One region of the Rhodococcus sp. NPDC076796 genome, then DNA from elsewhere that is predicted to be linked to it. Evidence: riboswitches for the same ligand, from Rfam matches in the RefSeq annotation. Region 1 holds a riboswitch; each other region holds the start of a gene.
The links. A riboswitch is a leader RNA that binds a small molecule or an ion and turns the genes downstream of it on or off. The one in region 1 is predicted to bind cobalamin.
Positions count from the first base shown of each region.

Region 1 (9,925 bases):
GCACGCGCGCCTGCTGGCCGCCGGAAAGGTTGTCGTACGACTGTTCGGCGGCTCGGGCCAGACCGTATCGGTCCAGTGCCCTACCGGCGGCCTCCCGGCCCATGCCGTCGCGGTGTTCGTTGCCCATGTGCAATATGTCGAGGAGCGTGTTGCCCGCGAGATCCGGCCGAGTGTGGGTCTGGGCGAACAGGCCGGGCCGGACGCGAGCGCCGAGCACCGCGGTGCCGGTGTGCGGTACCGGATCGAGCGCCAGTTCCTGAACCGGCTCGTGCTCCTTCTCGGGATCGGTGCCACCGTTGGCGAGCAATCGAAGGAAGTGCGATTTGCCGGAACCGTTGGAGCCCAGCACCGCGACGCGGTCGCCGTACCAGATCTCGGTGTCGAAGGGCTTCATCAGTCCGGTCAGTTCCAGACCCGTACAGACCAACGCGCGCTTGGCTGTTCGGCCACCACGCAGACGCACGGTGACGTGCTGCTTCAGCGGCACCGCCTCGGGCGGTCCGGCCTCCTCGAACTTGGCCAACCGAGTCTGGGACGCGTGGTATCGCGCGGCGACCCCGTCGTTGAATTTGGCCTTCTCTCGCAGGCGCAGCACCAGCGCCCGAAGTTTGACCAGTTCCTCGTCCCACCGCCGTCGCAGTTCGTCGAGCCGAGCATTCCGGTCCTCGCGCGCGGCGTGATACGTCGCGAACCCGCCGCCGTGCACCCAGGAGGTGGCACCGCTGACGCCCGGTTCCAACGTCACGATCCGGTTCGCGGCGTTGGCGATGAGCTCCCGGTCGTGGCTGATGAACAGAACGGACTTGTCGGAATCCCGAATGGTCGCTTCGAGCCAGCGCTTGCCGGGCACATCGAGATAGTTGTCCGGCTCGTCGAGAAGCAACAGATTGTCCGAGCCGGCGAACAACGCTTCGAGTACGAGGCGCTTCTGCTCACCGCCGCTGAGGGTCGACGCAGCGCGCCACTTCGCGCGGTCGAACGGCATTCCGAGTGCTGCTGTGGTGACCTTGTCCCAGAACGGCTCGAGGTCGTAGCCGCCGACATCGCCCCAATCCGACAGGGCCTGCGCGTATTTCATCTGGGTCTTCTCGTCGTCGACCTCGATCATCGTGTTCTCGGCGGCGTCGAGGGCAGCAGCGGCCGTCTGCACGGCCGGGGAGGCAACCGACAGCAGCAGATCACGCACGGTCGAGTCGTCTCGCAGCTGGCCGACGAACTGCCGCATCACCCCGAGCGAGCCAGAGCTCGACACCGACCCCTCGTCGGGGGTCTCGTCGCCTGCGATGATGCGCGTCAGTGTCGTCTTGCCGGTTCCGTTGGGGCCGATCAGGGCGGTCTTGGCACCGTCGCCGACGCGAAACCCGACACCGTTGAGGAGCTGCCGTCCGTCGGGCAGAAAGTAGACGATGTCGTTGAGTTCGAGGTGGGCCACAACGAACCAGCCAACCTCATCGGCCCGGCGATGGCCAATCGTTTACTCGTCCGCTAGGCGAGGGCCAGTGTCTCTAGGCGAGAGCCAGGGCCGACGTCTCGGTGAGAACCTGCTTACCGGCGTCGTCGACGTGGGCGTGGTGCACCCGCAACCGAGCGGAGTCGCCGTGCAGGGTCAGCAGCATGACGCCGTTGTCGAACCAGGGTCCTGCCTCGGCCTCCCACTCGACACCGGACGGGCCCACGTGTGCCGCGCGCGCCAGTTTCGACAGAATGCGGGCGGCGGGACGCTTGATGGCCAGCTTGTTGACCGCGCGAATCGGCAGATCGAGCGGGTTCCGGAACGGCGACATGGTCAGCTGATACGTGGCCGGTACCTCGCGCCCGCCGACCCCGAAGTCCGCGTTCGCCACGTACGAGCAGTGCACGTCGCCCGAGAGCCACATGATCGAGGCGGGTTTGTTCTCGCCGCGCGAGAGCTCACGCGTCAACGCCGCCATGTCGTTGAACGAGTTGGTGAAGGCCGCCCAGTGTTCGAGATCGAGGCCGATCCGCATCTTCTCGGCCACCTTGGCCGGCATGGACCCCCAACTCCCCTGCGCCACAGCCTCGTTCCATTGTTCGAGGTAGTGCAGGGCAGGCAGCATGAGATAGGGCAACGAAGAACCGAACAGCAGGTGCCGCGGGGTCACTTCGAGTGCGCGCTCGCGTACCCACGCCCATTCCTTCTCGTCCACCATCTCTCGGTTGTCCGGATCCAGATTCCGCGAGCATCGCGAATCGATCATGATCAGCCGGGTATCACCGAAATCGCGATAGAAGCTCCAGCGGCCGGTCTCGGGCTTGCGGTCCACGCGTAACGCGAAGTCGGCCAACAGCTTTTCACGATCGGCGTCGGTATCGGCCGACCGAACTGCGGCGTACATCTCGTCCTGCGCCAGTTCCTTGGGCGAGAGGTTGCCCAGGTGCTGGTACACCCAGTAGGACGAGTACGCGCCGATGACTCGATCGTTCCACCACGGCCGAGTCACGATGTCCCGCCGCCAGGACGCGGACGAGTTCCAGTCGTCGCGCAGATCGTGGTCGTCGAGAATCATGCACGACGGGATGCTCGCCATCAGAGTTCGCACCGGCTCGAGTCCCCACGATTCCCGGTACAGCCAGGAGTACTCCTCGAAATCGCAGATCTCGTTCTCCGCGTCGGTACCGATGGCGCTCTGCGGTCCCTCGCCCGAGCTTCGGCGCGCCTGAAGTCGTTCGACGATCTCCGGCGACGGGTCGTCGGCGTAGACCTGATCACCGAGGAGCAGCAGCGCCTGCGGCCATCGACTCGGATCCTCCTCGATCAGCGTGTTCCCCAGCCCGGCCAAGGCGTCTGCCCCGATCTGCTTCAAGGACTCGTCGCTGTAGTTGTCGCCCCGTCGACACGATCCGAAGGCCAACGTGACGGGTCCATCGGCATCGACGGTGTGGATGGCGGCCGTCCGACCCTCCGGGGGCCACACGCGACGCTCGTCGACGAACACCTCGTAGTGCACCGTCGCGTTGGCCGGTAGTCCCTCGAGCGGCACCAGAGCGTAGTGGTGGCCGTGCACTCCCCACGTTCGTTCGGAACCCCGGACGTCGGCGTCGGTGACGACCGTAATGTTCGCCGATTCGGCCATCTCGAACCACAGGGTCGCCGTCTCGGTGCCGACGTACCGCACGATCGGGCCGAGTAGGACGATGCTGTCGGAAGTCATTCGATCCACAGTGCCCTCGTCGGCCGGCTTTCGCCAGTCAGTCGGGCGAATTCGCCGCGACCTCGCTCACCGCGGCGACCGCCACGGTGACCTTTCCGCCGACAGTTCGCGGGATCAGCAACTGCTGCGCCGAGCCTGCGAGCAGCGTCGCGGCTTCGGCCACGCTCGTACTTCCCACGGCGTCGTACACCCGCCGAGATGTGTGGGGAGTCGACACCGACGAGAGTTCCTCGGCCGAGTAGGTGACTCCCCGAACCCCCATGCTCGACGCCACCGCCGCCACCAGTTCTGCTTTTCGGTCGATCGAGGCGATGGCCTCGACACGCCAGTTCGGTTGCAGCACCGTCGAGATCGCGGCCACGACGGCGGCAGCGTCGACACCGGCACGGGCACCGATTCCGACGACCACCCGCATTCTCGCGACCGCTCTACACTCGCGCGTAATCGACGGCAGCGGAGACGAATCGGGTGATCGACTCGGGATTGCCTGCGGCGTGGGTGTGCAGGTATGACGCGTGGACGCCGCCCTGCACGAAGCCCTCGCGCGCCGCAGTTCTGCCGTCGGCGGTCTGCTTGTGCCAGCCCCAGGCCGCCGACGCCGCCTCGCGCACGTCCCCGAATCGGGTCGTTCCTGCAGGCTCCACTCCCACGACGAGCTTCGTGCGGTGGAACTCGTGGCCGGTGACGCGGGTGCCTGCGTCGAACAGAGTGGACGATTCGAGGGCAACCGCATCGCGATATCCCAGAGTGAGGGTGTTCCCGAATTCCGCGTCCACGTCGACGACCCCCGCCATGGCATGACCGTCCAATCGCCTTGCCAGATACAGCAATCCGGCGCACTCGGCATGGATCGGCAAGCCCTGGGCTGCCGCTGCTCGAATGTCGGCGAGCAGTAGTTCGTTCGCCGACAGTGCGGCCGCATGTTCCTCCGGGAATCCGCCGGGGAGAACGACTCCTGCTGTGCCGGGCGGCAATCCGTCACGCAGCGGGTCGAACACGGCGACGTCGGCCCCGGCTGCACGGAGCAGTTCGACGTGTTCGGTGTAGCCGAAGGTGAATGCGGGGCCACCGGCCACCGCGATCACAGGCGATCCCTCGGAAGTACGTACCTCGTTCTCCGGGGACCACTGCGGCGCTGTCACCGACGATCGAGCCAGCGCGCTCACTGCCTCGATGTCGACGAACCGGGAGACGAGAGCGCTCATCGCCTCCACGGCATCGGTTGCGGCACCACCGTGTTCGACTGCGGTGATCAACCCCAGATGCCGTGACGGGACCACCAGTTCGCTCATGCGCGGCAACGCGCCGAGTACCGGAACACCCACCCGTTCGCAGGCTTGACGCAGCACGTCCTCGTGCCGCTGACTGCCGACGCGATTGAGAATCACACCGCCGATGCGGACGCTGGCGTCGAACGTCGAGAACCCGTGCAGCACAGCGGCAAGCGACTGACTGTGGCCGCGGGCGTCGACCACCAGGATCACCGGGGCACCGAGCATGGCGGCCACCCGCGCGGTCGATCCCTCGGCGGAGGCCTCCCCAGGGCCGGTCATGTCGATCTTGCCGTCGAACAGTCCCATGACGCCCTCGACGACCGCGATGTCGCAGCCCCGACTGCCGTGTCGGAACAAGGGCCCGATGCGGTCGGCACCGACCATCACCGCGTCGAGGTTGCGGCCGGGGAGCCCGGCCGCGAGCGAGTGATATCCGGGGTCGATGTAGTCCGGACCCACCTTGAACGATGCGACGGTGCGGCCGGCGCTGCGCAGCGCGCCCATCAGCCCGGTCGCCACCGTCGTCTTTCCACTACCCGACGCGGGGGCCGCGATCACCACTGCGGGACACGACGCGCTCACCATTCGATGCCTCGCTGACCCTTGCGTCCCGCGTCCATCGGATGCTTTACCTTGGCCATCTCGGTGACCAGATCTGCAGCCTCGATCAGTTCACGGGGTGCGTCGCGTCCGGTGATGACGACGTGCTGGCTTCCCGGTCGGTGGGTCAGGACGTCGACCACCTCGGCGACGTCGACCCACCCCCACTTGAGTGGGTAGGTGAACTCGTCCAGCACATAGAAACGGTGCGACTGCTGCTCGATTCGCCGGGCGATCTCCTGCCAGCCCTGCGCCGCGGCCTCGGCGTGGTCGACGTCGCTGCCCTTCTTGCGAGTCCACGACCACCCCTCGCCCATCTTGTGCCATTCGACGGCTCCGCCGACCCCGGTGCTCTCGTGCAGTTCGCCGAGTGTGCGAAACGCCGCTTCCTCGCCGACCTTCCACTTGGCACTCTTGACGAACTGGAACACGCCGACGTCGAAACCCTGATTCCAGGCCCGCAACGCCATTCCGAATGCGGCCGTCGATTTCCCCTTGCCCGGTCCGGTGTGCACGGCGAGCACGGGCAGGTTGCGGCGCTGACGCGTCGTGAGGCCGTCCTGCGGAACGGTTCCGGGAGCCGGTACACCCTGAGGCATCGCGTACCCCCTACGCCGCTGCGCGAACGACGGCGGCGACCTGTTCGGCCGACAGATCCGCGAGCGCCACGTAACCGCCGCCGAGGCACGCCGCGAAATCGGCCGCGAGTCCGAGGCGGACCATTCCCGATTCGCAGTCGACGACGACGGAGGCGATCTTGTCCGACGCGATGCGCCGGGCGGCGATGCGCGCTCGGCCGACGGGATCGGTACCGCCGGTGGCCCGTCCGTCGGTCAGCGCAACCACCAACGCGCGGCGCAACGGATCTCGAACACGCTCTCGCAGAACGAGTTCACGTGCCTGCAGAAAGCCCTGCGCCAGTGGAGATCTGCCGCCCGTCTTCATCTTCCGCAGCCGCGTCACGGCCACATCCACCGACGACGTCGGCGGCAACACCGTCTCGGCTTCCGTGCCGCGCACAGTGATGACGGCGACCTTGTCGCGGCGCTGATACGCATCGCGCAGCAGCGACAGCACCGCACCGGTCACCGCGGACAATCGATCTCGCGCAGCCATCGAACCCGAGGCGTCGACGACGAAGACGATCAGGTTGCCCTCGCGCCCCTCCTTGATCGCGCCCCGCAGATCCGCAGGCGCGAGCTTCAACCGGCCGGACGTGCGGCCGCGGACGACCTGCTGCTCGGCCGCGGCGAACAGGGTGCCCACCAGGTGCAGACCCTTGCCTGCCTCGACGGTGGGCCGTACCGACCGTCCGTGCGAGGACCGTGACCGTGATCGTCGGCCGGGCGCGCCCTCGCCCACTCCGGGAACCTCGAGCAACCGCGCTCTGAACTGTGCACCCGGAGTGCCTGCCTGCTTCTCGCTGCCGGTACCCGAGGACGGCGGTGGTTGCTTCGACTCGTCGCGCGAATCGGAGGACGGTGAATCGGAGGGCGGGGACTGGGAGTCATCGTCGGGGGCCTCGGGCTCGGGCGCTCCCCCGCCGCCGTCGGGGTCGGGCTCCGGATCGGGTTGTTGCTCGGCCTGTTCGGCGGCGTCCCGCATGGCCTCGTCCAACTGCTTGTCGTCGATGCCCGGCTCGTCGAAGGGATCGCGCCGACGCCGGTGCGGCAGAGCCAGTTCGGCGGCAATCCGCACGTCCTCCTCGGCCACCTCGCTCGCGCCTCGCCAGGCGGCGTGGGCGGACGCGGTACGAGCCAGCACCAGATCGGCGCGCATACCGTCGACGTCGAAGGACGCACACAGCGCGGCGATACGCCGAAGTTCCTTGTCGCTCAACACCACATCGTCGAGAATCTTCCGGGCGGCCAGAATCTGCTCGGCCACGGCGATGTCGTCGTTGCGGAATTCGGCGGCGAACGCGTGCGGATCACGCTCGTAGTTCATCCGGCGGCGGACGACGTTCATTCGGACGTCCACGTCCCGCGAAGCCGTCACCTCCACAGCCAGACCGAACCGGTCGAGCAGCTGCGGGCGAAGCTCACCCTCCTCGGGATTCATCGTGCCGACGAGCACGAATTGCGCAGGGTGAGAATGAGATACACCGTCACGCTCGACGTGCACCCGGCCCATTGCGGCCGCGTCGAGCAGCACGTCGACCAGATGATCGTGCAGCAGGTTCACTTCGTCGACGTAGAGAACACCACGGTGCGCGGCCGCGAGGAGACCGGGTTGAAACGCACGTTCGCCGTCGCGCAGAACCTTCTCGAGGTCGATGGATCCCACCACTCGGTCCTCGGTTGCCCCCACCGGGAGTTCGACGAGCTTCGCCGGGCGCGAGCCGTCCTCGTCCTCCACGGCGGGCAGCAGGGTCGCGAGTGCGCGCACCACCGTCGATTTCGCGGTGCCCTTCTCTCCTCGCACCAGTACACCGCCGATACCGGGGTGCACAGCGCACAGAATCAACGACAACCTCAGTTGATCCTGACCGACGATCGCACTGAACGGATATCCCGGTTCGGGAACACTCCCACTTCGCTGCACAGCCAATTCCCTTCGTGCCCGGAGTTCCGCGCCGGACGTTCGGTCGAGATACGCGAAGCCGGGCGGCGATCTGGCTGACAGGGAAATCTCCTGATCGAAGATTCTCCTGAACACAGTGGCGGGACCGCGCCTGATTGACACAGGACTTCTCCGCGACCGACTTCGAACGGAACACTACCGCCGAACGAACGAATGCCACACACGGTGTGGACCGGGTGTGGCATTCGTTCGTCCAGTACTACGAAAGGTCAGGCCTCGCTCCAGGCGGTGCCGCCGCCCCGCCGCATCGGGGTGTGCGGAATACCGTCCTCGAGAACTTCCTCGCCGTCGGGCAGGAACCCGTGCTTGGCGTACATGTCGACGAGGTAGCTCTGAGCGTTGATCCGGCACGGGGCAGAGCCGACCTCGGCAAGCGCGGCCCGCAGAATTCGCGTGGTGTGGCCCTGTCCCCTGGCCGAACGCTGCGTGCAGAGCCGGCCGATACGGAACGCCTTCTCGCCGTCGTCGTGCTCCTCGAGCAAGCGGAGTGTGCACACTACTTCGCCGTCCCGTTCGAGCCAGAAGTGCCGTGTCTCGGTCAGCAGGTCACGCCCGTCCAACTCCGGGTACGCACACGCCTGCTCGACCACGAACACCTCGACACGCAGCTTCAACAGGTCGTACAACGTGCTGTTGGACAGGTCTAGTGCCCATGATCGTTTGAGAGCTGCTGCTTGCGTATTCATACCTTTTGCTATCACACACCCGTGGGCTGTGCGAGCTCACGCGTGTTTTCGAGTTCCAGTGTCTTCGACGTCCAGCCCCAGACCTCGTCGAACAACGAGCTGTTCTGCGCCAGCTTGACCCCGAGCGAGGGGACCATTTCCTTGAGCTTGGGCTGCCACGCGTCGTACTTGTCTCCGAAGCAACGCTGCAGCACGTCCAGCATGGCCGGAACAGCAGTGGAGGCACCGGGCGAGGCACCGAGCAGTCCCGCGATCGTGCCGTCCGCAGCGTTGACCACGGCGGTGCCGAATTCGAGCACCCCGCCGCGACCCTTCTTACGGATCACCTGGACGCGCTGACCCGCGGTGACGAGCTCCCAGTTCTCGCCGAGCACCGAGGGCGCGAACTCGCGCAGCGTCTCGACACGATCCGCCTGCGACTGAGCCAACTCACTGACCAGGTACTTGACGAGTCCGAGTTCGGTCACGCCGACTCCGAGCATCGACATCAGGTTGCCGGGCTTGACCGAGCTGGGCAGGTCGGTGATCTTGCCCTGCTTGAGGAACTTGGGCGACCAACCGGCGTACGGGCCGAACAGCAGACCCTGCTGGCCGTTGATCACGCGGGTGTCGAGGTGCGGCACCGACATCGGCGGAGCTCCGACCGACGCCTTGCCGTACACCTTGGCCGAATGCTGCTCGATCAGGGCCGGATCGGTGCACCGCAACCACTCGCCGCTGACCGGGAAGCCGCCGAATCCCTTGATCTCCGCGATCCCGGACTTCTGCAGCAGGTGCAGTGCGCCGCCGCCTGCACCGACGAACACGAACTTGGCGTTGACGGTCTTCTTCGCGCCGGTGCGCTGGTTGGCGACCTTGACGTCCCAGGTGCCGTCGGACTGCTTGGTGATGTTGCGCACATCGTGGCCGAAGTGCACGGTGCCGCCCGCGGACGACAGGTAGTTCAGCAGCTGCTTGGTGAGTGCGCCGAAATCGACGTCGGTGCCCTCCTGGCTCCAGTTCAGCGCCACCGGATCCGAGAAGTCACGGCCCTTGGCCATCAACGGCAGTCGCGCCGAGAACTCGTCCTTGGAGTCGATGTACTCCATGCCTGCGAACAGTGGGTTGCCCACGAGCGCCTCGTACCGAGCCCGGAGGTACTTCGCGTTCTCGGCCCCGTGCACGAAGCTCACGTGCGGAATGGGGTTGATGAAGTTCTTGGCGTCGGAGAGAACACCGGTCTCGATGCCGTGGGCCCAGAACTGACGCGACACCTGGAACTGCTCGTTGACGTTGAGCGCCTTGGCGATATCGACGCTGCCGTCCTTGTTCTGCGGCGTGTAGTTCAGCTCGCACAGTGCCGAGTGACCGGTGCCCGCGTTGTTCCACGCGTCGCTGCTCTCGGCCGCGGCCGCGTCGAGCCGCTCGTAGACGTCGATCGACCAGTTCGGCTCGAGCTGACGGAGCAGCGCACCGAGGGTGGCGCTCATGATTCCGGCACCGACCAGAACGACGTCGGTCTTGATCCGCTTACCCTGCTCATCTTTGGACACTGGAGAATCGACTTCCTTGTCTGTCGAGATCTCGGCCGGTGGCGGCATCGACCGAAGAACTCTGCTGTAGAGGGGCT
Region 1 is NZ_JBFBMS010000003.1:431,249-441,173, forward strand. It holds gene AB0366_RS12240 (ATP-binding cassette domain-containing protein) at 1-1,432, opposite strand, end outside; gene AB0366_RS12245 (alkaline phosphatase D family protein) at 1,506-3,173, opposite strand; gene AB0366_RS12250 (cobalamin biosynthesis protein) at 3,211-3,588, opposite strand; gene AB0366_RS12255 (cobyrinate a,c-diamide synthase) at 3,602-5,032, opposite strand; gene cobO (cob(I)yrinic acid a,c-diamide adenosyltransferase) at 5,026-5,646, opposite strand; gene AB0366_RS12265 (magnesium chelatase subunit D family protein) at 5,657-7,597, opposite strand; cobalamin riboswitch at 7,638-7,788, opposite strand; gene AB0366_RS12270 (GNAT family N-acetyltransferase) at 7,840-8,316, opposite strand; gene mqo (malate dehydrogenase (quinone)) at 8,328-9,896, opposite strand.

Region 2 (9,925 bases), on a different contig from region 1:
GCAATACCGCCTCTCGCGGCGCGAAATGGTTGATCGCCAAGGCCCTGGCCGGGGACAACACCGTCGACTATCAGAGCTATCGCCTGGTGCTCGGTGAGGTCGGTCGCTCCGTCGCCGCCTACGCCGGTTCCGAGGCGTACCTGGACATCGCGCTCGGGTGGATAGCGGGCGACGTCACGACCAGCCCGGTGGCGCTGCGCGAAGAGGTGGACCGTCGATCGGGCTACCGACTGCGCACCTTGCTCTCGCACTTCTGGCGGATGGTGCTCTCGAGCGGCACCAAGGGCCTGCGGCTGGTCAGCTTCATAGGCATCGCCTTCGCGGTACTCGGCCTGATTCTGGTGGCCTACGTGCTGGTGTCGTACTTCGCGTTCGATCCAGGATCCGAGGTGCAGGGCTGGGCGTCGACGATGGTGATTCTGTTGTTCGGCTTCGGGGCAACACTGTTCTCCCTCGGGGTGGTGGCCGAGTACGTGGGCGTCAACGTCAAGACCGCCATGGGCAAGCCGCCGTACCTGATCGTCACCGATCCGGGGAACGGCCCGCTCGGTCGTACTGAGCCATCGACCGAACCTGCACCGCCGGCGTGACCGCGACGCACACGTGGATCGTCGGCAGCGGCGGACTACTCGGCGCTGCGGTGACCAGGGAGGCCGGACGTCGCGGACATCGGGTGCACACCAGCACCATCCCGTGGGCGGACACAGCCTCTGCCGAACAGGCCCTGCTGCAGCGCTGTTCGGAATTCTTCGACTCTTTCGCCGACGGTACGTGGAACGTGATCTGGGCCGCGGGCGCGGGTGTGAACGGAACCAGCGCAGCGCAGTTCGCCGAAGAGAACGGCCTGATCCGAACCGTCTTGGCGCGCATCGAGGCTGTCGCCGCCGACCGCGCGGGCACCGGAACCGTGTTCCTCGCCTCATCCGCCGGAGGCGTCTACGCGGGCGCGACCGGGGCCCCGCATCACGAGGGAACGAACCCGGTTCCGTTGGGCGACTACGGCTTCGCCAAGCTGCAGTCCGAGGCCATCGCGACCGAGTTCGGTGAACGCACCGGCATCAACGTGGCCATCGGCCGGTTCGCGAACCTCTACGGGCCAGGGCAGAACCTCGCCAAACCGCAGGGCCTCATCTCGCACCTGTGCCGCGGATACCTCATGGCCTCCCCCGTCTCCATCTACGTGCCGATGGACACGTTGCGCGACTACCTGTACGTGTCCGACGCGGCCGAGATGGTCGCCGACACCCTCGCCATGTCTGCCACGCAACGACTCTCGCCGACGATCAAGATCTTCGCCTCCGGTGAGGCCGTCACCATCGGCTCGATCCTCGGAGCGTGCCGGACGGTGTTCCGCCGTCGACCGAACGTGGTGCTGGCGGCGTCCCCACTCGCGGTGTTCCAAGGTCGCGATCTACGGCTTCGGTCGACGGTCTGGCCGCAGATCGATCGCCGAACGCACCGAACGTTGCCCGCAGGCATCGCCTCCACCCTGTTCGCGACGCGTCAGGCATTGGGGGCCGGTCGATGACCGAACCACAAACCCCTACTCCCCCGGCAGGCATGAACGGCGCGCCGGGGCCGCTGATGCGCATCGTCAAGAATCAGAAGATCGCGTTCCTGCTCGTCGGCGGCGTCAACACCGCATTGGGTACTGCATGGTTCATCCTGTGGCAGTTGTTGATCGGTGAGCAGTACGGCTACCACGCCGCGATCGTGCTCGGCTATCTCTGCAACGTGCTGTGCGCGTTCGCGATGTACCGGTACCTGGTGTTCCGTGTGCGGGGGCACTTCCTACGCGACCTGATGCGGTTCTTCGTCGTGAACTTCGGCGCGTTCGTCGCCAACATCTCGCTGATGACGATCGCCGTGTCCGTCTTCCACTTCCCGCCCATTCCTTCACAATTGGTCGTCACAGCAGTGATGGCAGTCGTCAGCTTCTTCGGCTACCGCGACTTCTCGTTTCGCAGAAAGAGCCAGGCCCCCACATCATGACGCCCCGTGTTTCCGTAGTCGTTCCCGCGTACAACAACGCCGAGTATCTGGCCGAGACCATCGATTCGATTCTCGCCCAGACGTTCACGGACTTCGAGCTGGTCATCGCCGACCATTCGTCGACCGACGGAACACTCGCCGTCGCACAGAAGTACGACGACCCACGGATCCGCCTCCTGACCACCCCGACCGGCGGCGGCGCGCAAGCCAACTGGAATCGCGTGACCGCCGAGGCCACGGGAGAATTGATCAAACTCGTGTGCGGCGACGACACCATCGCGCCCACCGCGTTGGCCATCCAGGTACAGGCATTCGACGACAACCCGTCCGCCGTTCTGGTCGCCTCGCAGCGGACGCTGATCGACGCCTACGGCAAGACCGTCATCGCCGCCCGCGGGCTCGGCGGACTCCACGGCACGGTCTCGGGCCGAGTCGCCGCCCGAACCGCAGTTCGGGCCGGTGCCAACATCTTCGGCGAACCCGGCGGCGTCATGATGAAGCTCGCGGAACTCCGCGAAATCGGACTGTGGGACAACAGTCATCCCTACCTGATCGACCAGGCCACCTTCATTGCCGTCGCCCTTCGCGGCGACATCGTGGCCATCCCAGAGCCATTGGCGTCGTTCCGCATCAACTCGGGGCAGTGGAGCGTGGAACTGGCGACACAGCAGGCACGTCAGGCCGCGGACTTCCACCGCTCGTTGCAGGCCAGTGACCCGAGCCTGTTGTCCGACAACGATGTTCGCATCGGCAACGCCAAGGCGCTGATGACGTCGTTCATGCGTCGCGCGGTGTATCTGCTGCTGCGCCATCGGATGTCGCGCAGTAGCTAGTGTCGCGCGGCGGCCTCGAGACCCCGCAACCTGTCCGACGGCGATCGACGCGGGCAGCTGGTGCACTTGTCTGCTCCGCCCGTCTCGTAGAGTAGGCAGCACGAGCAACGTTGCGTGAAGCGTCGTCCACCGACGTCGACGAAGCGCGGCTTCGGAAGCGTAGCGGCCATCTCCCCGATCAGCCATGCTGCGAAGTCGCTGCCTAGCACCTGATCACCCAGCGCCACAGCCACATCCACGCTTCGATTGGCGATCGAATCCGAGGCGATTGCCCACAGCGCTTGCCTGCGCGCCCCCGAGGCCGCCGCCAACGCGTCGACGATGCCGGTGAACGTCTCGGTCAATGCCTCGGGCAATGCCGAGACCTCGATAACTCTGTCCGACACCGTTCCGCCCAGGTATCCGTCCGGCCGCAGGAAGCAACGCGCACCATCCAGTCGTGGATCTGCCGACTCACCCGTGACCATCGCTGCGGCGATGGCAACGAACGCGATCGTCGAGCTGGCCGAATACCACCACAGAGTCCCGTTGACTCGCGCGTCGGTGCACTGCCACCGGCGGCCGGTGTCGTCGACTCGCGCCCGCAACCACTCGCCGTCGAGCATGACCGTCGCACAGAGATCGAACGGCCCGTCGAGGTACTGCTGCACACTCGGAACTCGCTGCGCTGCAAGCGCGTAGATGTTCATGCCAACCCGTGAATGTCGATGGCGGGCGGCGGTCCTGTACGGACGGTCGCGCGAATGCCGAACACGTCGGCGAGCAACCGATCGTCGAGAACATCGGTGGTCGGTCCCGACGCCACCACGGCTCCACCGTCCAGGACAGCCAGACTGTGGCAATACTGCACCGCCAGCCGCAGATCGTGCACGGTCACGACGATGGCCAACCCGTCCGCGGCCAGGTCGCGAACCGCATTCATCACGATCAACTGCTGCCGTAGGTCGAGATGGTTGGTCGGCTCGTCGAGCAACAGTATCTGCGGCCGCTGCGCCAGGGCGCGCGCGATGGACACCCGCTGCCGCTCACCGCCGGAGAGTGACCCGACGTCGCGATTCTCCAACGCGAGCAGATCGACGCGGTCCATACTTGCGGTGACGATGTCGTCGTCGGACGAGGTGGGGCGGTCGAACCAACCGCGGTGCGGCACGCGGCCGAGCGCTACGGATTCCCGGACGGTCAGACCGACCGATGCCTGCGGCTCCTGAGTTCCGACGCCGACAGTCCGCGACAGCTCCGATCGCTTCATGGTGTGCGCATCGACGCCGTCGACGAGAACTGTTCCGGCAGAGGGAGTCAGAGCTCGATAGCAACACCGCAGTGCTGTCGTCTTCCCGGACCCGTTCGGGCCGACGAGACCGAGCACCTCACCGGGAGCAACGTCGAAGTTCACACTGCGCAGTACCTCTCGCGACCCGAATCGCGTGGACAACTCCCGCACGGACAGCCGCATCAGATCTCCCGTGCGTAGCGGCGATACAGCATGAACACAAAGATCGGTGCGCCGACGAGCGCGGTGATCACTCCTACCGGGACCTCGGTGCTCTGCGTGATCGAGCGCGCGAGCGTGTCGGCGCCGACGAGGGCTATCGCACCGAACAACGCCGCCACGGGCAGCAGCCTGACCGCACGGGAGCCGACGACGTATCCGGCGAGGTGCGGCACCAGCAGGCCGACGAATCCGATTCCGCCACTGACCGATACCGCTGCACCCGCCAGCAGGGAGATGGCCAGCAGTTGCAACATTCGGAACCGGCGTACGTTCATCCCCAGCGCGGCCGCTCCGTCGTCACCTGTTTTGAGCAGGTCCATCCTGGGCGCGCTGATCGAGACGAGTAGTCCCACACCGATCAACGCCAGCACGGGGAACACGAGAGTCGACCAGCGGGCATCACCGAAACCCCCGGCGAGCCAATGCAATACAGCGCTCAGGCTTCGCTCGTCCGCGAACACGAGCAGCGTCAGAGTGATGAGAGCGGTGAACACACTGCCCACTGCGACACCGACCAGGACGATCGCCGTCGAGTGTGGGTATCGACCGCCGATCGCGAGCGCCAGGAACAGCGGGATCAGCGCACCGACGAACGCGGCCGCAGGCACGGTGAACGCGCCGAGTGCACCCGCGCCGATGCCGAGCGTCATCACCATTACGACACCGAAACCTGCACCCGAGGACACGCCAAGCAGGTACGGATCGGCCAACGGATTTCGCGTAACCGCCTGCGCGACACCGCCGGCGAGTGCGAGGGACGCACCGACCACCGCGGCGGTCAACGACCGTGGGAGCCGCGAATCGACGACGATCGCCGCACGCGCCTCGGTCCACCACGATTCGAACGCGCCTGGCACGAGCCGGTGAGCGACGATGGCCCACACGTCGCCGATCGGAATGCGCACCGACCCGAACGAGACGGCCGCCGCAATGGATGCCAGCAACACTGCCGACGACAGGAGCAGGATCACGGCGTAGCCGGTGCGCGACGATCGCGTGCTCCGGACTGCGACGGCGGCGGGTCTGTCCAATAGCGCGCTCATCAGAAGCGATCGGGATGCAGTGCGCGCGCAATGGTCTCGGCGCTTCCGACGAGCCGCGGACTCTGGAAGAAGTCGTCGAGCGGAACGACCACGAAGTTGTCTTGTTGCACGGCAGGCGTCGTCGCCATGATCGGCTGGCTCTTCAAGAAGTCGATCTTGCCCTGCGCGGACGTGTCGCCGTAATCGAGGACCACGATGGCCTCGGGGGCCCGTTCGCCGACGAGTTCCCACGTCGTACCCACGTACGGCCGGTCTCCCTCTACGAAGATGTTCTCGGCTCGGGCGTGATCGGCAATGAGTTGCCCGACGCCCACGCCCCCGACTGTCGTGGGCTCGCTCTCGCCCGAGTCGTAGAAGAACGTGGATACGGGGGCGACGCCGGCGAGCGCGTCGTCGATCTCGGCGAGCCCGCTGATCACGCCGTCGGTGATGCCCCGCGCCGCGTCGGCCACACCCAGGATGTCGCCCAGTTGCGCGTAGTCCGTCTCCAGCATGCCGATATCGGCGAGACCTGTGCCGCAATATTCGGAGAACAGGAACGTCGGGATGTCGAGCTCGGCGAACGACGCCCGCGAGCGACCTTCCTTGTCGTCGAACGCGCTGCGCATGCCGCCGACGACGAGATCCGGGGCCAGGTCGAGGATCTGCTCCTTGGTCGGATACTCGTCGGCGAGGCCGTCTATCGACGCGAACTCGTCGGCCGTCTCCGGTGTCGGAACGGCATTGCGATACCCCATCCCGACGATCCGATCCGCAACGCCCATCTCGATGAGGACCTCGGTGACGTGGTCGTTCATCGAAACGATGCGCTGAGGCGGGGCATCGAACCGCTGCACGATGTCGCAGTTCGTCACCTCGACGGGCTGATCGAACGATGCTGTCTGCGCTGCATCGGCGGGGGCGTCACCGCGGGAGCACCCGGCGAGCAGGACAGCCGCGCAGAGAACGGCGATGTAGGCGGAGCGTGACATGAGGACCTCACTTCGAGCTCAGAGCCACGAAATGAAAGTCGGGTGCGCAGCACGAAGCAGCCACGCGCAGGACTGCCGATTCGTAGACCACGACGAATAGGTGTGTCGCACACCGGTCGCTGGGTAATCGGGCTCGCCACCTGTGTCGGTGGCCCACCGTTGCGGGTCAGCGCCGGATTTCGACCGGCTTCCCCCATTGCGACTGGCTTGCTTGTGTTCGCCTCGCAGTATGCATCACCGTGTCGAACCCGTGTGAGCGCGCCTCCCGTGTCGGTCAGGGCAGTACGGACTCTTTCGCCGCGTAGACGGCCTCGGTGGCGTCTTTCTGCGGTCGCCACCACTGTTCGTTGTCGCGATACCAGTCGATGGTGGCTTTCAGGCCGGCGCGGAAGTCGACATAGGTTGGCGTCCAACCCAATTCGGTACGCAGCTTGGTCGAGTCGATGGCATAGCGCAGGTCGTGGCCGGGGCGGTCGGTGACGAAATCGAAGGCGTCGGGTGCGTTGCCGGTTTCCTCGAGGATCGCTTCGAGGACGGTGCGATTGTTCGCCTCGCCATCGGCTCCGATGAGGTAGGTCTCGCCGATGCGGCCGCCGTCGATGATGGCCCAGACGGCGCTGTTGTGATCGTCGACGTGGATCCAGTCGCGCACATTCTGACCTGCCCCGTAGAGCTTGGGGCGGGAGCCGCTGAGGATGTTGGTGATCTGACGCGGGATGAACTTCTCAACGTGCTGGTACGGGCCGTAGTTGTTCGAGCAGTTCGAGATGGTGGACCGGACGCCGAACGAGCGGGTCCAGGCACGCACCAGCAGATCACTCGAGGCCTTGGTCGACGAGTACGGGCTCGACGGGTTGTACGGGGTCGATTCGGTGAACCGCGCCGGGTCGTCGAGTTCGAGATCGCCGTAGACCTCGTCGGTGGAGATGTGGTGGTAGCGGACGTCGTGTTCGCGGACCGCGTTGAGCAGGGTGGTGGTGCCGATGACGTTGGTGTGTACGAACGGCCACGGGTCGGTCAACGAGTTGTCGTTGTGAGATTCGGCGGCGAAGTGCACGACCAGATCCGTCTCGCGCACGAGGCGGTCGACGAGGTCGGCGTCGGCGATGTCTCCGTGGACGAAGTCGATGCGATCGGCCACCGGGTCGAGGGAGGCCTTGTTGCCTGCGTAGGTGAGCTTGTCGAGCACGGTGACCTGGGAGTCGGGGCGCTGCGCGAGGGTCTGATGTACGAAGTTCGCGCCGATGAACCCGGCCCCACCCGTGACGAGAATTCTCATGAACAGGCACTTTACCGGCGGAGGCTCGTGCGGGCTGTTCATGTCTTGGTCCACAGGCCACTCCGGTGAGGGTGTCGCTACACGGGATGCTCCACTCGACGCCCCAGCGGGGAGGTTCCCGGCGATGAGACCTTCGAGTGGAGTGAAAGTTGCCCTTCGAATCCCGTACGCGTTGGAACAGCACAACCGAGCGGGTGATCGGAGGGTCTGGAAGACTTCGCGGTCATGCGGGGAATCATTCTGGCGGGCGGCACGGGCTCGCGTCTTCATCCGATCACGATGGGCGTCAGCAAGCAGCTGGTCCCGGTCTACGACAAACCGATGATCTACTACCCGCTCTCGACACTGATCCTGGCCGGGATCCGCGAGATCCTCATCATCACCACACCCCAGGACGCAGACCAATTCACCCGCCTGCTCGGCGACGGCTCCCAATTCGGCATCGAACTGACCTACAAAGTCCAACACGAGCCGAACGGCCTCGCCCAAGCGTTCGTGTTGGGGGCCGAGCACATCGGCACCGACTCCGCGGCATTGGTGTTGGGCGACAACATCTTCTACGGCCCCGGCCTGGGCACCCAACTGTCCCGCTTCGACACCATCGACGGCGGAGCAGTATTCGCGTACGAGGTCTCCGACCCCACCGCCTACGGCGTCATCGAATTCGATGCGAACCGGAAAGCCATCTCCCTCGAAGAAAAACCTGCCGTCCCGAAATCGAACTACGCCGTCCCGGGCCTGTACTTCTACGACAACGACGTCATCGCCATCGCCCGCGACCTCGAGCCGTCCGCGCGCGGGGAGTACGAGATCACCGACGTCAACCGTCACTACCTCGAGGCCGGCCGCCTCCAAGTCGAAGTCCTGCCGCGCGGTACTGCCTGGCTCGACACCGGCACCTTCGACTCCCTCCTCGACGCCTCCAACTACGTCCGGACCATCGAGCAACGCCAAGGATTGAAAATCGGGTCCCCCGAAGAGGTGGCGTGGCGACGCGGATTCATCACCGACGACGAACTGCGCGTCCGCGCGGAGACACTCGTCAAGTCCGGGTACGGCCGCTACCTGCTGGATCTGATCGACCGAGGGAACCGATGACCTTTCGTGAGCTGAGCATCGCCGGTGCCTACGAGTACACCCCACGTCAGTTCGGTGACGACCGCGGTGTGTTCTTCGAATGGTTCAAAGCCAGCCTCTTCGAGGAGACGACCGGGCGGTCGTTGGACCTGCTGCAGGCGAACTGCTCGGTCTCCGCCGCCGGGGTGCTGCGCGGGATTCACTTCACCAGCAACCCGCCCGGGCAGGCGAAATACGTCACCTGCGCCCGCGGAGCCTTCCTGGATGTGATCGTCGATCTGCGGGTCGGGTCACCGACGTTCGGGCAGTGGGAGTCGGTTCTGATCGACGACATCGACCGCAAAGCAGTCTTTCTCTCCGAAGGCCTCGGCCACGCCATCCTCTCCCTCGAGGACAACTCGACCGTGATGTACCTGTGCAGCCTCGAGTACACCCCGGCCCTGGACCGCGACATCAACCCCCTCGACCCGGCCCTGGGCATCGACTGGCCCACCACCGCCCGCGACGGATCGGCGTTGACCTATGAACTCTCCGACAAAGACAAAGCCGCCCCCACCCTCGCCCAAGCCCTCGAACGCGGAGACCTGCCGGACTTTTCGTGAGCGGCGGGACGAGGCGGCGACGCCGGATCGGGCAAACGCGCTCGCATTCGTCAGGCGCGCGCAGAATCGCCCCTGACCGCTGACGAGAATGCGCGCGTTCAGCAAGTGCGCGCGCGTTTGCGAAACCCTGGGGCGAACCCGCGTTTGCGAACCCAGGGGGCCAACCCCGAGGCTCAGCGAATCTTGAAGATCACGAATCGCTGAACGAGGAAGTTGATGACCGTCGCCGTGCCCTGCGCGATGACGAAGGCCACGTTGGCGTACCAGAAGCCGTCGGGAAGAGCCTGGTAGAGCCAGGTGTAGATGCCGACCTGGACGGCGAAGGTGACGCCGTACAGCGCGACGACGGCGAAGAACCTGGCCCGTGACGGAGCCGCATTGAACGTCCAGCGGCGGTTGATCAGATAGGCCGTCGTCGTTCCGAGTACGAAGCCGATGGCCTTGGCCAGCGTCACACCGACGCCGAACACGAAATGCAGGATCAGGTTGACGCCCTGGTCGACGATCGCCGACAGCACACCCGTCGCCAGGAACCGCAGCACCTGCGTCTTGAGATCGAGGGCCGCGTCGGCGATGTTCTCGGTCAGCGGCAGCTCGACGGGCAGCGGGACGTGATGCTGCAACTCTTCGTCCTGG
Region 2 is NZ_JBFBMS010000002.1:797,873-807,797, forward strand. It holds gene AB0366_RS09075 (glycosyltransferase) at 1-590, shown strand, start outside; gene AB0366_RS09080 (NAD(P)-dependent oxidoreductase) at 587-1,528, shown strand; gene AB0366_RS09085 (GtrA family protein) at 1,525-1,992, shown strand; gene AB0366_RS09090 (glycosyltransferase family A protein) at 1,989-2,825, shown strand; gene AB0366_RS09095 (hypothetical protein) at 2,822-3,514, opposite strand; gene AB0366_RS09100 (ABC transporter ATP-binding protein) at 3,511-4,278, opposite strand; gene AB0366_RS09105 (iron ABC transporter permease) at 4,278-5,360, opposite strand; gene AB0366_RS09110 (ABC transporter substrate-binding protein) at 5,360-6,331, opposite strand; cobalamin riboswitch at 6,432-6,582, opposite strand; gene rfbB (dTDP-glucose 4,6-dehydratase) at 6,606-7,610, opposite strand; gene rfbA (glucose-1-phosphate thymidylyltransferase RfbA) at 7,836-8,708, shown strand; gene rfbC (dTDP-4-dehydrorhamnose 3,5-epimerase) at 8,705-9,289, shown strand; gene AB0366_RS09130 (GtrA family protein) at 9,463-9,912, opposite strand.
Region 2: another riboswitch for cobalamin. It lies ahead of AB0366_RS09110 (ABC transporter substrate-binding protein); the one in region 1 lies ahead of AB0366_RS12265 (magnesium chelatase subunit D family protein).

Region 3 (9,925 bases), on a different contig from region 1:
GGAGGATCCGGGGTGTGCGGACTGTGCATCATCATGGGTGTGAAGCGGGGTGGAGCACGAGTCGATGCGAAGGTGATCGCGGCTGCGTCGGATCGCGGCTTCATGAGGACAGCGCATCTACTCGAGCTCGGGGTGGCGTCGAAGACCATTGTTCGACGCACCCAGCCGGACGGCACCTGGTCGAGGGCGTTACCTGGGTTGGTGTTCTTGAAGAACCGCTCGCTGACGCCGATGGAACGCGCCACCGCGGTGGCGATCTACTGCGGCAAAGATGCTCTCATCAGCGGTCGGGCGGGGTTGGCGTTGCATGGATTGGGCACGTCGGGCTCGTTGGAGGAGACGTTCGCACTGATTCCCGAGCCGCAACATCGCAAGTCCGTGAGCTTCGCAGTGGTGGAGCGGACGTGGCGAATGCCCACGGCGGAGATCAAGTCGGGACTTCGCGTCGCCCCGATCGTTCGGTGCTTGTGCGATGCAGTTCGGCGGATGAAGAATGCCGAGCAGTGCATGGCGCTGATTGCCAGTGTCGTGCAGCGAGGCGCGGCCACCGTGGATGCGATCATGAAAGAGCTCGACGCCGGCAGTACACGAGGGACGGCGATGCCGCGACGGGTGCTACGAGAGTTGGCGGCCGGCGCGCATTCCGTCGCAGAGGCCCAGGCCCAGAAGCTGTACGCGCGCAGCGGACTTCCGCCGATGCAACACAACGTGGTCGTCCACGACGAACAGGGCAAGTTCCTGCTGATCGCCGACAATTGGCTCGACGACGTCGCATTGGATTGGGAGATCGATTCGCTGGAATACCACCTCTCGCCCGCGGCGCACAGGGCGACTGTGGCGCGTCGTGAACGAGCGCAGAACGCCGGCCTCATCGTGGTGACGCATCTGCCGAGCGATATCCGGGACGATCCGGAACGCGTACTGTCCGACCTTCGCGCGCGTTACGAGCAGGCCAAGGCGCGACCGCGACCGAACGTCACTGTCCGACCGCGATCGGATCAGGCATATCACCGGTCGGGCTGATATACCCAGACCATGTGCTCGCCGGTCTCGGACGCAGCTGCGATCGGTTGATGCTCGATCCTGTCAAGAACGAAGCCAAGCCTCCCGGGTACGGCCTGACTTCTGAGATTCGCTGCATCACAATGAATTTCGACTCGGATGATCCCGTCCAGCTTCAAGGCCTCCTGTATGAGGGCAGCGACGGCCTCGCTGATCACACCACGTCCCTCGGCCTGGGCGTCGAGCCAGTAACCCAATTCGATTCCGTGCGGGCCGATTCGGCGATGCATCCCGATCTTGCCCAGAAACGCACCGCCTTCGAGGTCGAAAATTCCGTAATCGAACATCTCCCCGGCGTCCCACTGCTCGACGGCCTCGGCGATACGAGCGAGTTGAGCCGACGGCTGTGTTGCTTCTTCGTTCGCCCACCCCATCCATGGCACAAGGCGAACGAGATTGCGGTCGATCACATCGGCAATGGCAACGGCATCGTCGGCCGATTCGCGACGAATGACAAGGCGGTCGGTGACAATCCGATCGGGAGGCACGTCGAGCATGGTCAGCAGTGTGTCAACAGGGCACTCGATGTGCCAACGAATTTCACTGCACTTTCACCCGCCCGCAGTCCACTCGATGTGCCATTGACGGGCGAAAAGGTCACTGAAGGTCACATTGAGTGGACAACGGGGGCAGGGGGCGGGGTCAGGAAGCCGACCAGGATCTCCAGGACAGTTTGTCGATGATGATCACCGGACCCTCGGGTCTGTTGTTTTTGTATTGAACGTATTTCGCGACCAGGGCGTCGGTGGCCGATGTGCCTTCGGCGCTGGAGGTGTCGACGATGTGGGCGTTTCCGTCGGCGCGGATCCACCAGAGTTGGGACCAGTCGTCGGTGTAGTGGTCGACGATGAGGCTGACGGCGGGGTCGGCGCGGATGTTGTCGAGTCGCTGGAGTTTTCGGGTTGTTTTGGGTTTCCAGTCGATGGCGGTGTAGATGCGGTCGCCGGTGGGGGCGACGGCGAACACGATGGGTACCAGGTGCGGTGTGCCGTCGGGGTTGATGGTGGAGAGTTGGGCTCGGGGTGCGTCGGTGAAGCGTTGGACTTCGTTGTCGATCTTCACGTTCGGTTCCTCGGGTTATGCGGATTCGCTGTGGGTGCTGTGTCGGGTGATGAATTGTTCGAGTGCCGCAACGGGCATGGGGCGTCCGAGTAGGTGTCCTTGGCCGAAGGTTACGCCCATGTCGGTGCAGATCTGGAGTTGTTCGGGTGTCTCGATTCCCTCGATGACGGTGTCTTTGCCGAGGGTGGTGGTGACGTCGACGAGGGCGCTGCAGAGTGTGGTCATGGCGCGTCGTCGGTGCAGGTTGTCGCTGTCGAGGTGTTGGGTGAGGGATTTGTCGATCTTGAGGGTGTCGACGGGGAGAGTGGCGAGTCGTTCGAGGGAGGAGAAGCCGGAGCCGAAGTCGTCGATGGCGATGAGGACGCCGTGGCGTTGGACGTCGCGGAGTTGGTAGTGGACGGCGTCGAGGTCGTGGAGTGTCTGTGATTCGGAGAGTTCGAGGGCGAGCCGTCCGGGTTCGATGCCGTAGGTGTCGACAGTGTCGATCACGTCGGTAGCGAGGGTTCCTGTGGCGAAGTGGGCGGGGCTGATGTTGACGCCCACTTGCAGGTGGATGTTGCGGGTCTGCCAGTCGGCGATCGTGTGCGCGACCTCGGCGAGTATCCACATGCTCAGTGGGACGATGAGGTCGGCGTCCTCGGCGAGGGGGATGAAGGTGTCGGGCATCAGCAGGCCGAGTTCGGGGTGGTTCCATCGGATGAGTGCTTCGGCCCCGACGACCGTTCCTGTCGCGAGTTCCACGATGGGTTGGTAGACCATCGTCAGTTCGCGCTCGACCATGGCGATGCCGCGCAGCCGTTCGATGAGTTCGAGTCGGGTGCGGTTGGTGTGGTGCAGCTCGTCGGTGAAGACGTGGTGTTCGTTGCGTCCGACGGCCTTGGCGGCGTGCATGGCTGCGGTGGCGTTGTGGACCAGTTGGGTGGCGCTGATGTCGGTGTCGGTGCTGGAGGCGACTCCGACACTGGCGGTGAGGGTGAGTTGGCGGCCGCCGAGCTCGAAGGCGGGCTCGAAGATGCTCGCGAATCCGGCAGCCAAGGCGCGTGCGGCTATGGAGTGGCAGCCCCGTGCGATGACGACGAACTCGTCGCCGGTGAGACGGCCGATGGTATCGCCGGGGCGGGTGGACGCGAGGAGGCGGTCGGCGACCATGCACAGCAGGTCATCGCCCTGGGCGGGGCCGAGGGCGTCGTTGAATTCTCGGAATCCGTCGATGTCGACCAGCAGGACGCTGAACTGGCGGTCCGGAGTGCGGCCGTCGAGTTCGGCGGTGATGAGGGCAAGAATCTCGTTGCGGTTCGGCAGGCCGGTCAGCGCGTCGCGTTGGGCAGCGGTTCCATTTACGGCAGCGGTTCCTGAAACTGCGGCGACATGACGGGGCGGCGCGTCGTGCTCTCGGCTCACTGTTCCCCCTCATGGCCGGACAGCCAAGGGTGATACTAGCCGAAGAGTCTGCTTCAGCGCTATAAACAGGGAACATCCCCTTTTTTAGGACTATTAGATCACGGTGTCCTTGGTTTGTGGGCCGTTTGTGCGTCCAGTCGATGTTCGTTCTTCGACGCTCCAGATCGCGTCGTCCACAGTGTCGCTCAGTCCGAGCACCCACCGGGCCGCCGACCGGCCCTGATCGAACAGCGACTGCGCAACGGTGGTCAACCCGGCGTCGGCTGCGGCGGGGGAGTCGTCCCACCCGGTGACGGCCAGTCGACCCGGAACGTCGATTCCGGCTGCGGCCGCAGCGTCGAGCACCCCTAGTGCGAGTTCGTCGCTCATCACGAGCAGTGTGTCGATAGCATTGTCCTGCAACAACACTCGCGCTGCTCGCTCGCCTTCGGCGCGGGCGTTGTTGGTGGTGAACAGTGTCGGTACCGTCGACCAGTCGATCCCGAATCGCAGGCAGGCGTCTCGGTAGCCCTCGAGCCGCGCTCGGGTCACCGGCATCGAGATGTCCGACGCGTCCGCGCCACGCACGATCGTCGATTCGCGTCGGGTATCGGGTCTGAGAGCGACGACGGCAGGTCGAGATCGGCTGTTCAACGCCGCGGTGGCCACCGCGTCGGCTGCCGCTCTGTCGTCGATGGCGATCCAGTTCAGGCCGGGGTGGTCGGGCCCACCCTGGATGCACGCCGGGCGGCCGGTGTCGACGAGCACGTCGAGCAGGGGGTCGTCGATCTCGGTGGTCCACACGACGTACCCGTCGACCTGTGCGTCTCGGATGCGTGCGTTGTCGGTGTCGCGGTGCAGGTTCGGCAGCATCACCAACGCGGTGTCGGCGTCGAGACACGCTTCGGCGATCCCGGACAGAAAGCGTCGAGCCTGGGGATCCTCGAAGGCGTAGGTGAGCTTCTCGCCGAGGACGACCCCGATGCTGTCGTGCCTGCCACTACGCAGCGACCGCGCCGTGCGGTTGGGACCGGTGTACCCGAGGGTGGCTGCCGCCTCGTGCACGCGATCGCGGGTGGCGGCCGATACCCGGCTCGGTCGGTTGTAGGTGTAGGAGACGCTCATGGTGGACACGCCTGCGGACGCTGCGACGTCAGCCATGGTCACCCGAGTGTTCACCGGCCCACTGTAGCGCGCTCCACGAACAGTGTGTAACGATACACAGCATGTCGTCGCCGCTCCCGAAGCTGCTGGTGCTCGCCGCAGCCGCATTCATCTACGTCACGGCCGAAACGCTGCCTGTGGGGTTGCTCCCCGAGATATCCGGGGACCTCGGTGTCGGCGAATCCGCCGTGGGTCTCCTGCTGACCTTCTACGCGTACGGCGTCGCCGTGATGACGATGCCGTTGATCCGGTTCGTACGCGAATGGCCCCGACGGCGCGTCGTCGTCATCACCGTTGCCGCATTGGCACTCTCGCAACTCCTCTCGGCGGTATCCGTCGGCTATCCGATGTTGGTGATCTCCCGAATGCTGTGCGCGGCAACGCACGGAGTCTTCTGGGCCGTCGTCGCGCCCGTCGCGGCCTCGCTCGCGCTGCCCGGTAAACAGGGCAAGGCCATCGCCACGGTGTACGCCGGTACCTCGCTGGCACTGGTCGCCGGCAACCCACTCACTGCCGCCCTGGGTCAGTGGTTCGGATGGCGCACGGCAGCAACGATTCTCGGCGTCGTCGCCGCAGCAATTGCGGTGGCACTGTACTTCGTCCTCCCGGCATTACCGGTCACCCGGGCGACTTCGGAGACGAAAAAGACACCGCGGGTGCTCGACGGCTCCCTGGCCGTTCTGTGCGGCGTGACGTTTCTGGCCGTCCTCGGTCACTTCGCCGCGTACACCTACTTCTCGGTGATCGTCGACCGTGCCATCGGATCCGCGGGCACCACCCTGACCCTGATGTTGATGCTGTACGGACTGTTCGGCGTGATCGGCATCTGGGTGATCGGCAGAACCTACGACCGGTGGCCCCGGCACTCGACCATCGCCGCTCTGGGCGCAGTGACCGCTGCGGTGGCAGTTCTCTGGTGCACCCTGAGCGGAGCGCCGGGAAGCTGGGCCGTGTTCGCCGTCGGTGCGATCGCCTTGTGGGGGCTGGCATTCACCACCCTCCCGGTATGTATTCAATCGGCAGTGGTCAGGGCGGCCCCGGCCGATGCGGACAAGGCGTCGGCGATCTATGTCGTTGCCTTCCAGTTGGCGATCGCGACGGGCGCTCTGGTGGGCGGTGTGGTGATCGACCTCAGCGGCATCGTGGCCGTCACCGCTGCTGCAACGGCTCTGGTCGCCGCAGCGCTGGCCGTGGTCATGTTGGCGCGCAGAACTTTTCCGCGCAGCTATGCGCAGGAGCCGGTGACAGCAGCGGCGCGCTGACCTTCGATGTATCCCGCACGATAGGGTCAGCACGCGACGAACGAGGGAATCCGGTGCAATTCCGGAGCTGGCGCGCAACGGTGACGAGCGAGAGCTCGAAGTCCGAATGCTCGGACGTCGTGATTCACCTCCATCCGCGGCTCCGCGACACGAGCCCTCAGCAGGAAGCTCTTCACGATGCGCACCACTCTCGCCGTACTAGGCGCTGTTTCGATCCTTGTTCTTGCCGGCTGTTCGTCCACGGCGACGACCGACGCGGCCACCCCGACCACCGGAAACTACCCACTGACCATCGACAATTGCGGCCGCGACGTCGTGGTCGACGCCCCACCGCAACGTGCGGTCTCGTTGAATCAGAGTTCGACGGAAATCCTTCTCTCCCTCGGTCTCGCCGACCGCATGGTCGGCACCGCAACCTGGACCGATCCCGTTCGTGCGAACCTCGAATCGGAGAACGCGAAGGTCCCCAGGTTGGCGGACAACAAACCTTCCCTGGAGGTCCTGTTGGACGCCGAGCCCGACTTCGTTTCCGCGTCGTTCGGCGGCACCCTCGGGCCGGGAGGCGTCGCCGACAGGGATCAGCTGGAGCAGCTCGGTGTGCCGAGCTACCTCTCTCCCACCGACTGCAACGGCAAGACCGACGACAGCGTCAACTCCGACGGCGCGCGCACAGCACCGCTCGAGATCGAGACCGTCTACCAGGAGATTCGCGACCTCGCAGCCATCTTCGACGTGCGTGATCGCGGCGAACGCTTCGTCGGCGAGCTGCAGGATCGCTTCGCGAAGGCTTCGGGAGCCGTCGACGCCTCGGGTGTGACGCTGGCGTACTGGTTCGCCGACACCGACACCCCGTACATGGCCGGATGCTGTGGATCGTCGGGCATCATCACCGGATCGGTCGGTGCCCAGAACATCTACGCCGACACCACCGACGAATGGCCACAGGTCAATTGGGAGAGTGTTCTCGATCGCGATCCCACCGCACTCGTGCTCGCCGATCTGAGCCGCCGGAGCATCGCTGGTGATGCTCTCGACAGCAAGATCGGCTTCCTGGAATCGAACCCCGTCACGAGCCGCCTCACCGCCGTCGAGGACAAGCGGTACATCGTCGTCAACGGCGCCGACCTCAATCCGTCGATCCGCACGATCGACGGGGTCGAAAAAGTTGCTGCGGCTCTGCAGAATTGGGGACTGACCACCCCATGAGCCGGACCGATCGCGGGTTGTTGATCCCGCTTCTTCTCGGTGGCTTCGTGGTGTTGGTGCTCTCGATCGGCGTGGCCGTGACGATCGGCCCGGCCAGCGTGTCGGTATCCGATGTGTATCGAGTGATACTGGGGCACATCGGGATCGGCTCGGCCGGAGTGAGCCGCATCGAGGACGGTATCGTCTGGCAGTTGCGATTGCCGCGAACGCTGCTCGCCGCCATCTGCGGTGCTGGCCTCGCGCTGTGCGGAGCCATCATGCAATCGCTGCTGCGCAATCCCCTGGCCGACCCGTTCGTGCTGGGTATCTCGTCGGGCGCATCCACCGGTGCCGTCGTCGTCGCAGTGCTCGGCGTCGGTGGCGGCGCACTGTCGCTGTCCACCGGAGCGTTCGCCGGAGCGCTGCTGTCGTTCGTGCTGGTGATGCTGCTCGCCGCAGGTGCGGGCGGCGGCAACGACCGCGTCGTGCTCGCGGGAGTGGCAGGTACACAACTGTTCTCGGCTCTGACGTCGTTCATCGTCATCTCCTCGGCCGATGCCGAACAAACCCGGGGAGTGCTGTTCTGGCTGCTCGGCTCCCTGAGCGGCGCCGACTGGACAGACGTGGCACTGTGCGGGGCCGTGGCACTGCTGGGAATGGTGTTGTGCCTGTTCAACACCTCTGCCCTCGATGCCTTCACCTTCGGGCACGACGCGGCCGCATCCCTCGGCGTTCCGGTGAAATATGTGCGAATCCTGTTGCTGGTCATCACCGCACTGATCACCGCCGCCCTCGTCAGTGCCGCCGGAGCCATCGGATTCGTAGGCCTGGTACTTCCGCATGCCGCCCGCTTCCTCGTCGGCGCGCGCCACCGAAGACTGCTCCCGACGACGGTCGTGATGGGCGCAATCTTCATGGTCTGGGTCGACACCATCGCCCGAACGGTGTTCGCACCGCAGGAAATTCCTGTCGGAGTGGTCACGGCACTCATCGGCGTGCCGGCCTTCGCACTGATTCTCTTTCGGCTCAGGAGATCTCGATGACACTGCACGCCAAAGACATTCGATGGACCCGCGGTGGACACCCGATCCTCGACGGCATCAGCTTCGAGCCGGAACCCGGCGAGACCATCGGCCTGATCGGCCCCAACGGCTCGGGTAAATCCTCGCTGCTGCGCATCCTCGCCGGCATCGTCGCCCCCGACAGCGGCGACGTGCTGCTCGATGGAGACAACCTGCGAACATTGCGTCGACGCCGCATCGCCAGACGCGTGGCAATGGTCGATCAGCACTCCGACACCGACGTCGACATCAGCGTCCGAGACGTCGTCCGCCTCGGCCGCATCCCACATCACGGCATCCTCGGCGGCGACGCATCCGACGACGACGCCGCGATAGCGCAGGCACTCACCGACACCGCCATGGCATCGAAAGCCGGGCGACGATGGCACACCCTCTCCGGCGGTGAGCGTCAACGAGTCCAGATCGCCCGCGCTCTCGCCCAACAACCCACCGAACTACTGCTCGACGAGCCGACCAATCACCTCGACATCCAACACCAACTCGACATCCTCACCCTCGTCGCAGGCCTGCCACTGAGCAGCTACATCGCACTCCACGACCTCAACCTCGCCGCCATGTTCTGCAACCGCATCATCGTCCTGAACAACGGCGCCATCGTGGCATCGGGAACCCCGAACGAAGTAATCACCGAAGACCTGGTGCGCTCGGTATACAACGTGCACGCCAGCGTGACTAATGCCGACAACTACCCACAGGTGACCTATCGCCGCCCCACCCCTTCCGACCCTGGAGCCCCTGGAGTCCACTCGATGTGACATTGACCCCCGAAAAGGCCACTGAACGTCACATTGAGTACCGGCGGAACGCACAGTGTCACGCCGGGGCCGGCGCGGGATCTAGAGTTGCCGCAGTTTCTTCTCGAATGCGTCGATGCGAGTGGTGTCCTCGAAGAAGTCTTCCTGCGAGATGATTTTCCCCCAGCTCGTGCGGACCAGGAGCACGGTGCGGTTGTTGTAGATCTGGGTGCCGTCGGCTGCGTGGGCTCGGTCGTCGAACCGCGCGAGCAGGGTCATTCGCCAGGGTGCGCCGCCGCTGTAGATTTCGGTGATCTGGCCTTTGATGCCGGCGGCGACGAAGTCCTGGAAGAATCTTTCGATGGCTGCGCGGCCGCGGTGGGTGCCCGACCAGCGGCTGTCTCCCTCGGCGAACTTCAGCACAGCGTCGCGGTGGAAGGACGACAGTAGCGGACGGTAGTTGCCGTTGTTCAGTGCTTCGATGTCTCGCTGCAGCTTGAGTGTCAGCGCTCGCATCAGCAGGAGCTTGAATGCGAAGGCCGTCGAGATACCGGCCAGAAATCTCAGTTGCATGCCCATACGTTTGCCTACCGTTCACCGGCGTGTCAATCGAGTCGGCGGTACGTTCGGTCGATGATTCATCATGTGCAGGTCGCGTGTCCGGCGGGCGGAGAGGATCTCGAGCGGGAGTTCTACTCAGGAGCCCTGGGCTGGGAGGAGATCCCGAAGCCGCCGCTGCTGGCTGTCCGCGGCGGCTGTTGGTTTCGGGTGCCGGGTGTGGGCGGTCCTGATGGTGAGGTGCATATTGGCATCGAGGACGACTTTCGTCCGGCAGTGAAGGCGCACCCGGCCTTCGCCGTCGATGTCGACACCACGGCCGCAGCATTGACGTCTGCCGGTTACCCAGTGAATTGGGCCGACCCCGAGGAGATCCCGGGTCGACGACGGTTCCATACCCGCGATGGAGTGGGCAATCGCATCGAATTCGTAGCAG
Region 3 is NZ_JBFBMS010000002.1:1,014,607-1,024,531, reverse strand. It holds gene AB0366_RS10225 (hypothetical protein) at 34-1,023, shown strand; gene AB0366_RS10220 (GNAT family protein) at 1,008-1,559, opposite strand; gene AB0366_RS10215 (TIGR03668 family PPOX class F420-dependent oxidoreductase) at 1,705-2,124, opposite strand; gene AB0366_RS10210 (bifunctional diguanylate cyclase/phosphodiesterase) at 2,140-3,525, opposite strand; gene AB0366_RS10205 (substrate-binding domain-containing protein) at 3,619-4,683, opposite strand; gene AB0366_RS10200 (MFS transporter) at 4,731-5,930, shown strand; cobalamin riboswitch at 5,922-6,063, shown strand; gene AB0366_RS10195 (ABC transporter substrate-binding protein) at 6,108-7,136, shown strand; gene AB0366_RS10190 (iron chelate uptake ABC transporter family permease subunit) at 7,133-8,158, shown strand; gene AB0366_RS10185 (ABC transporter ATP-binding protein) at 8,155-8,952, shown strand; gene AB0366_RS10180 (nuclear transport factor 2 family protein) at 9,034-9,504, opposite strand; gene AB0366_RS10175 (glyoxalase) at 9,565-9,925, shown strand, end outside.
Region 3: another riboswitch for cobalamin. It lies ahead of AB0366_RS10195 (ABC transporter substrate-binding protein); the one in region 1 lies ahead of AB0366_RS12265 (magnesium chelatase subunit D family protein).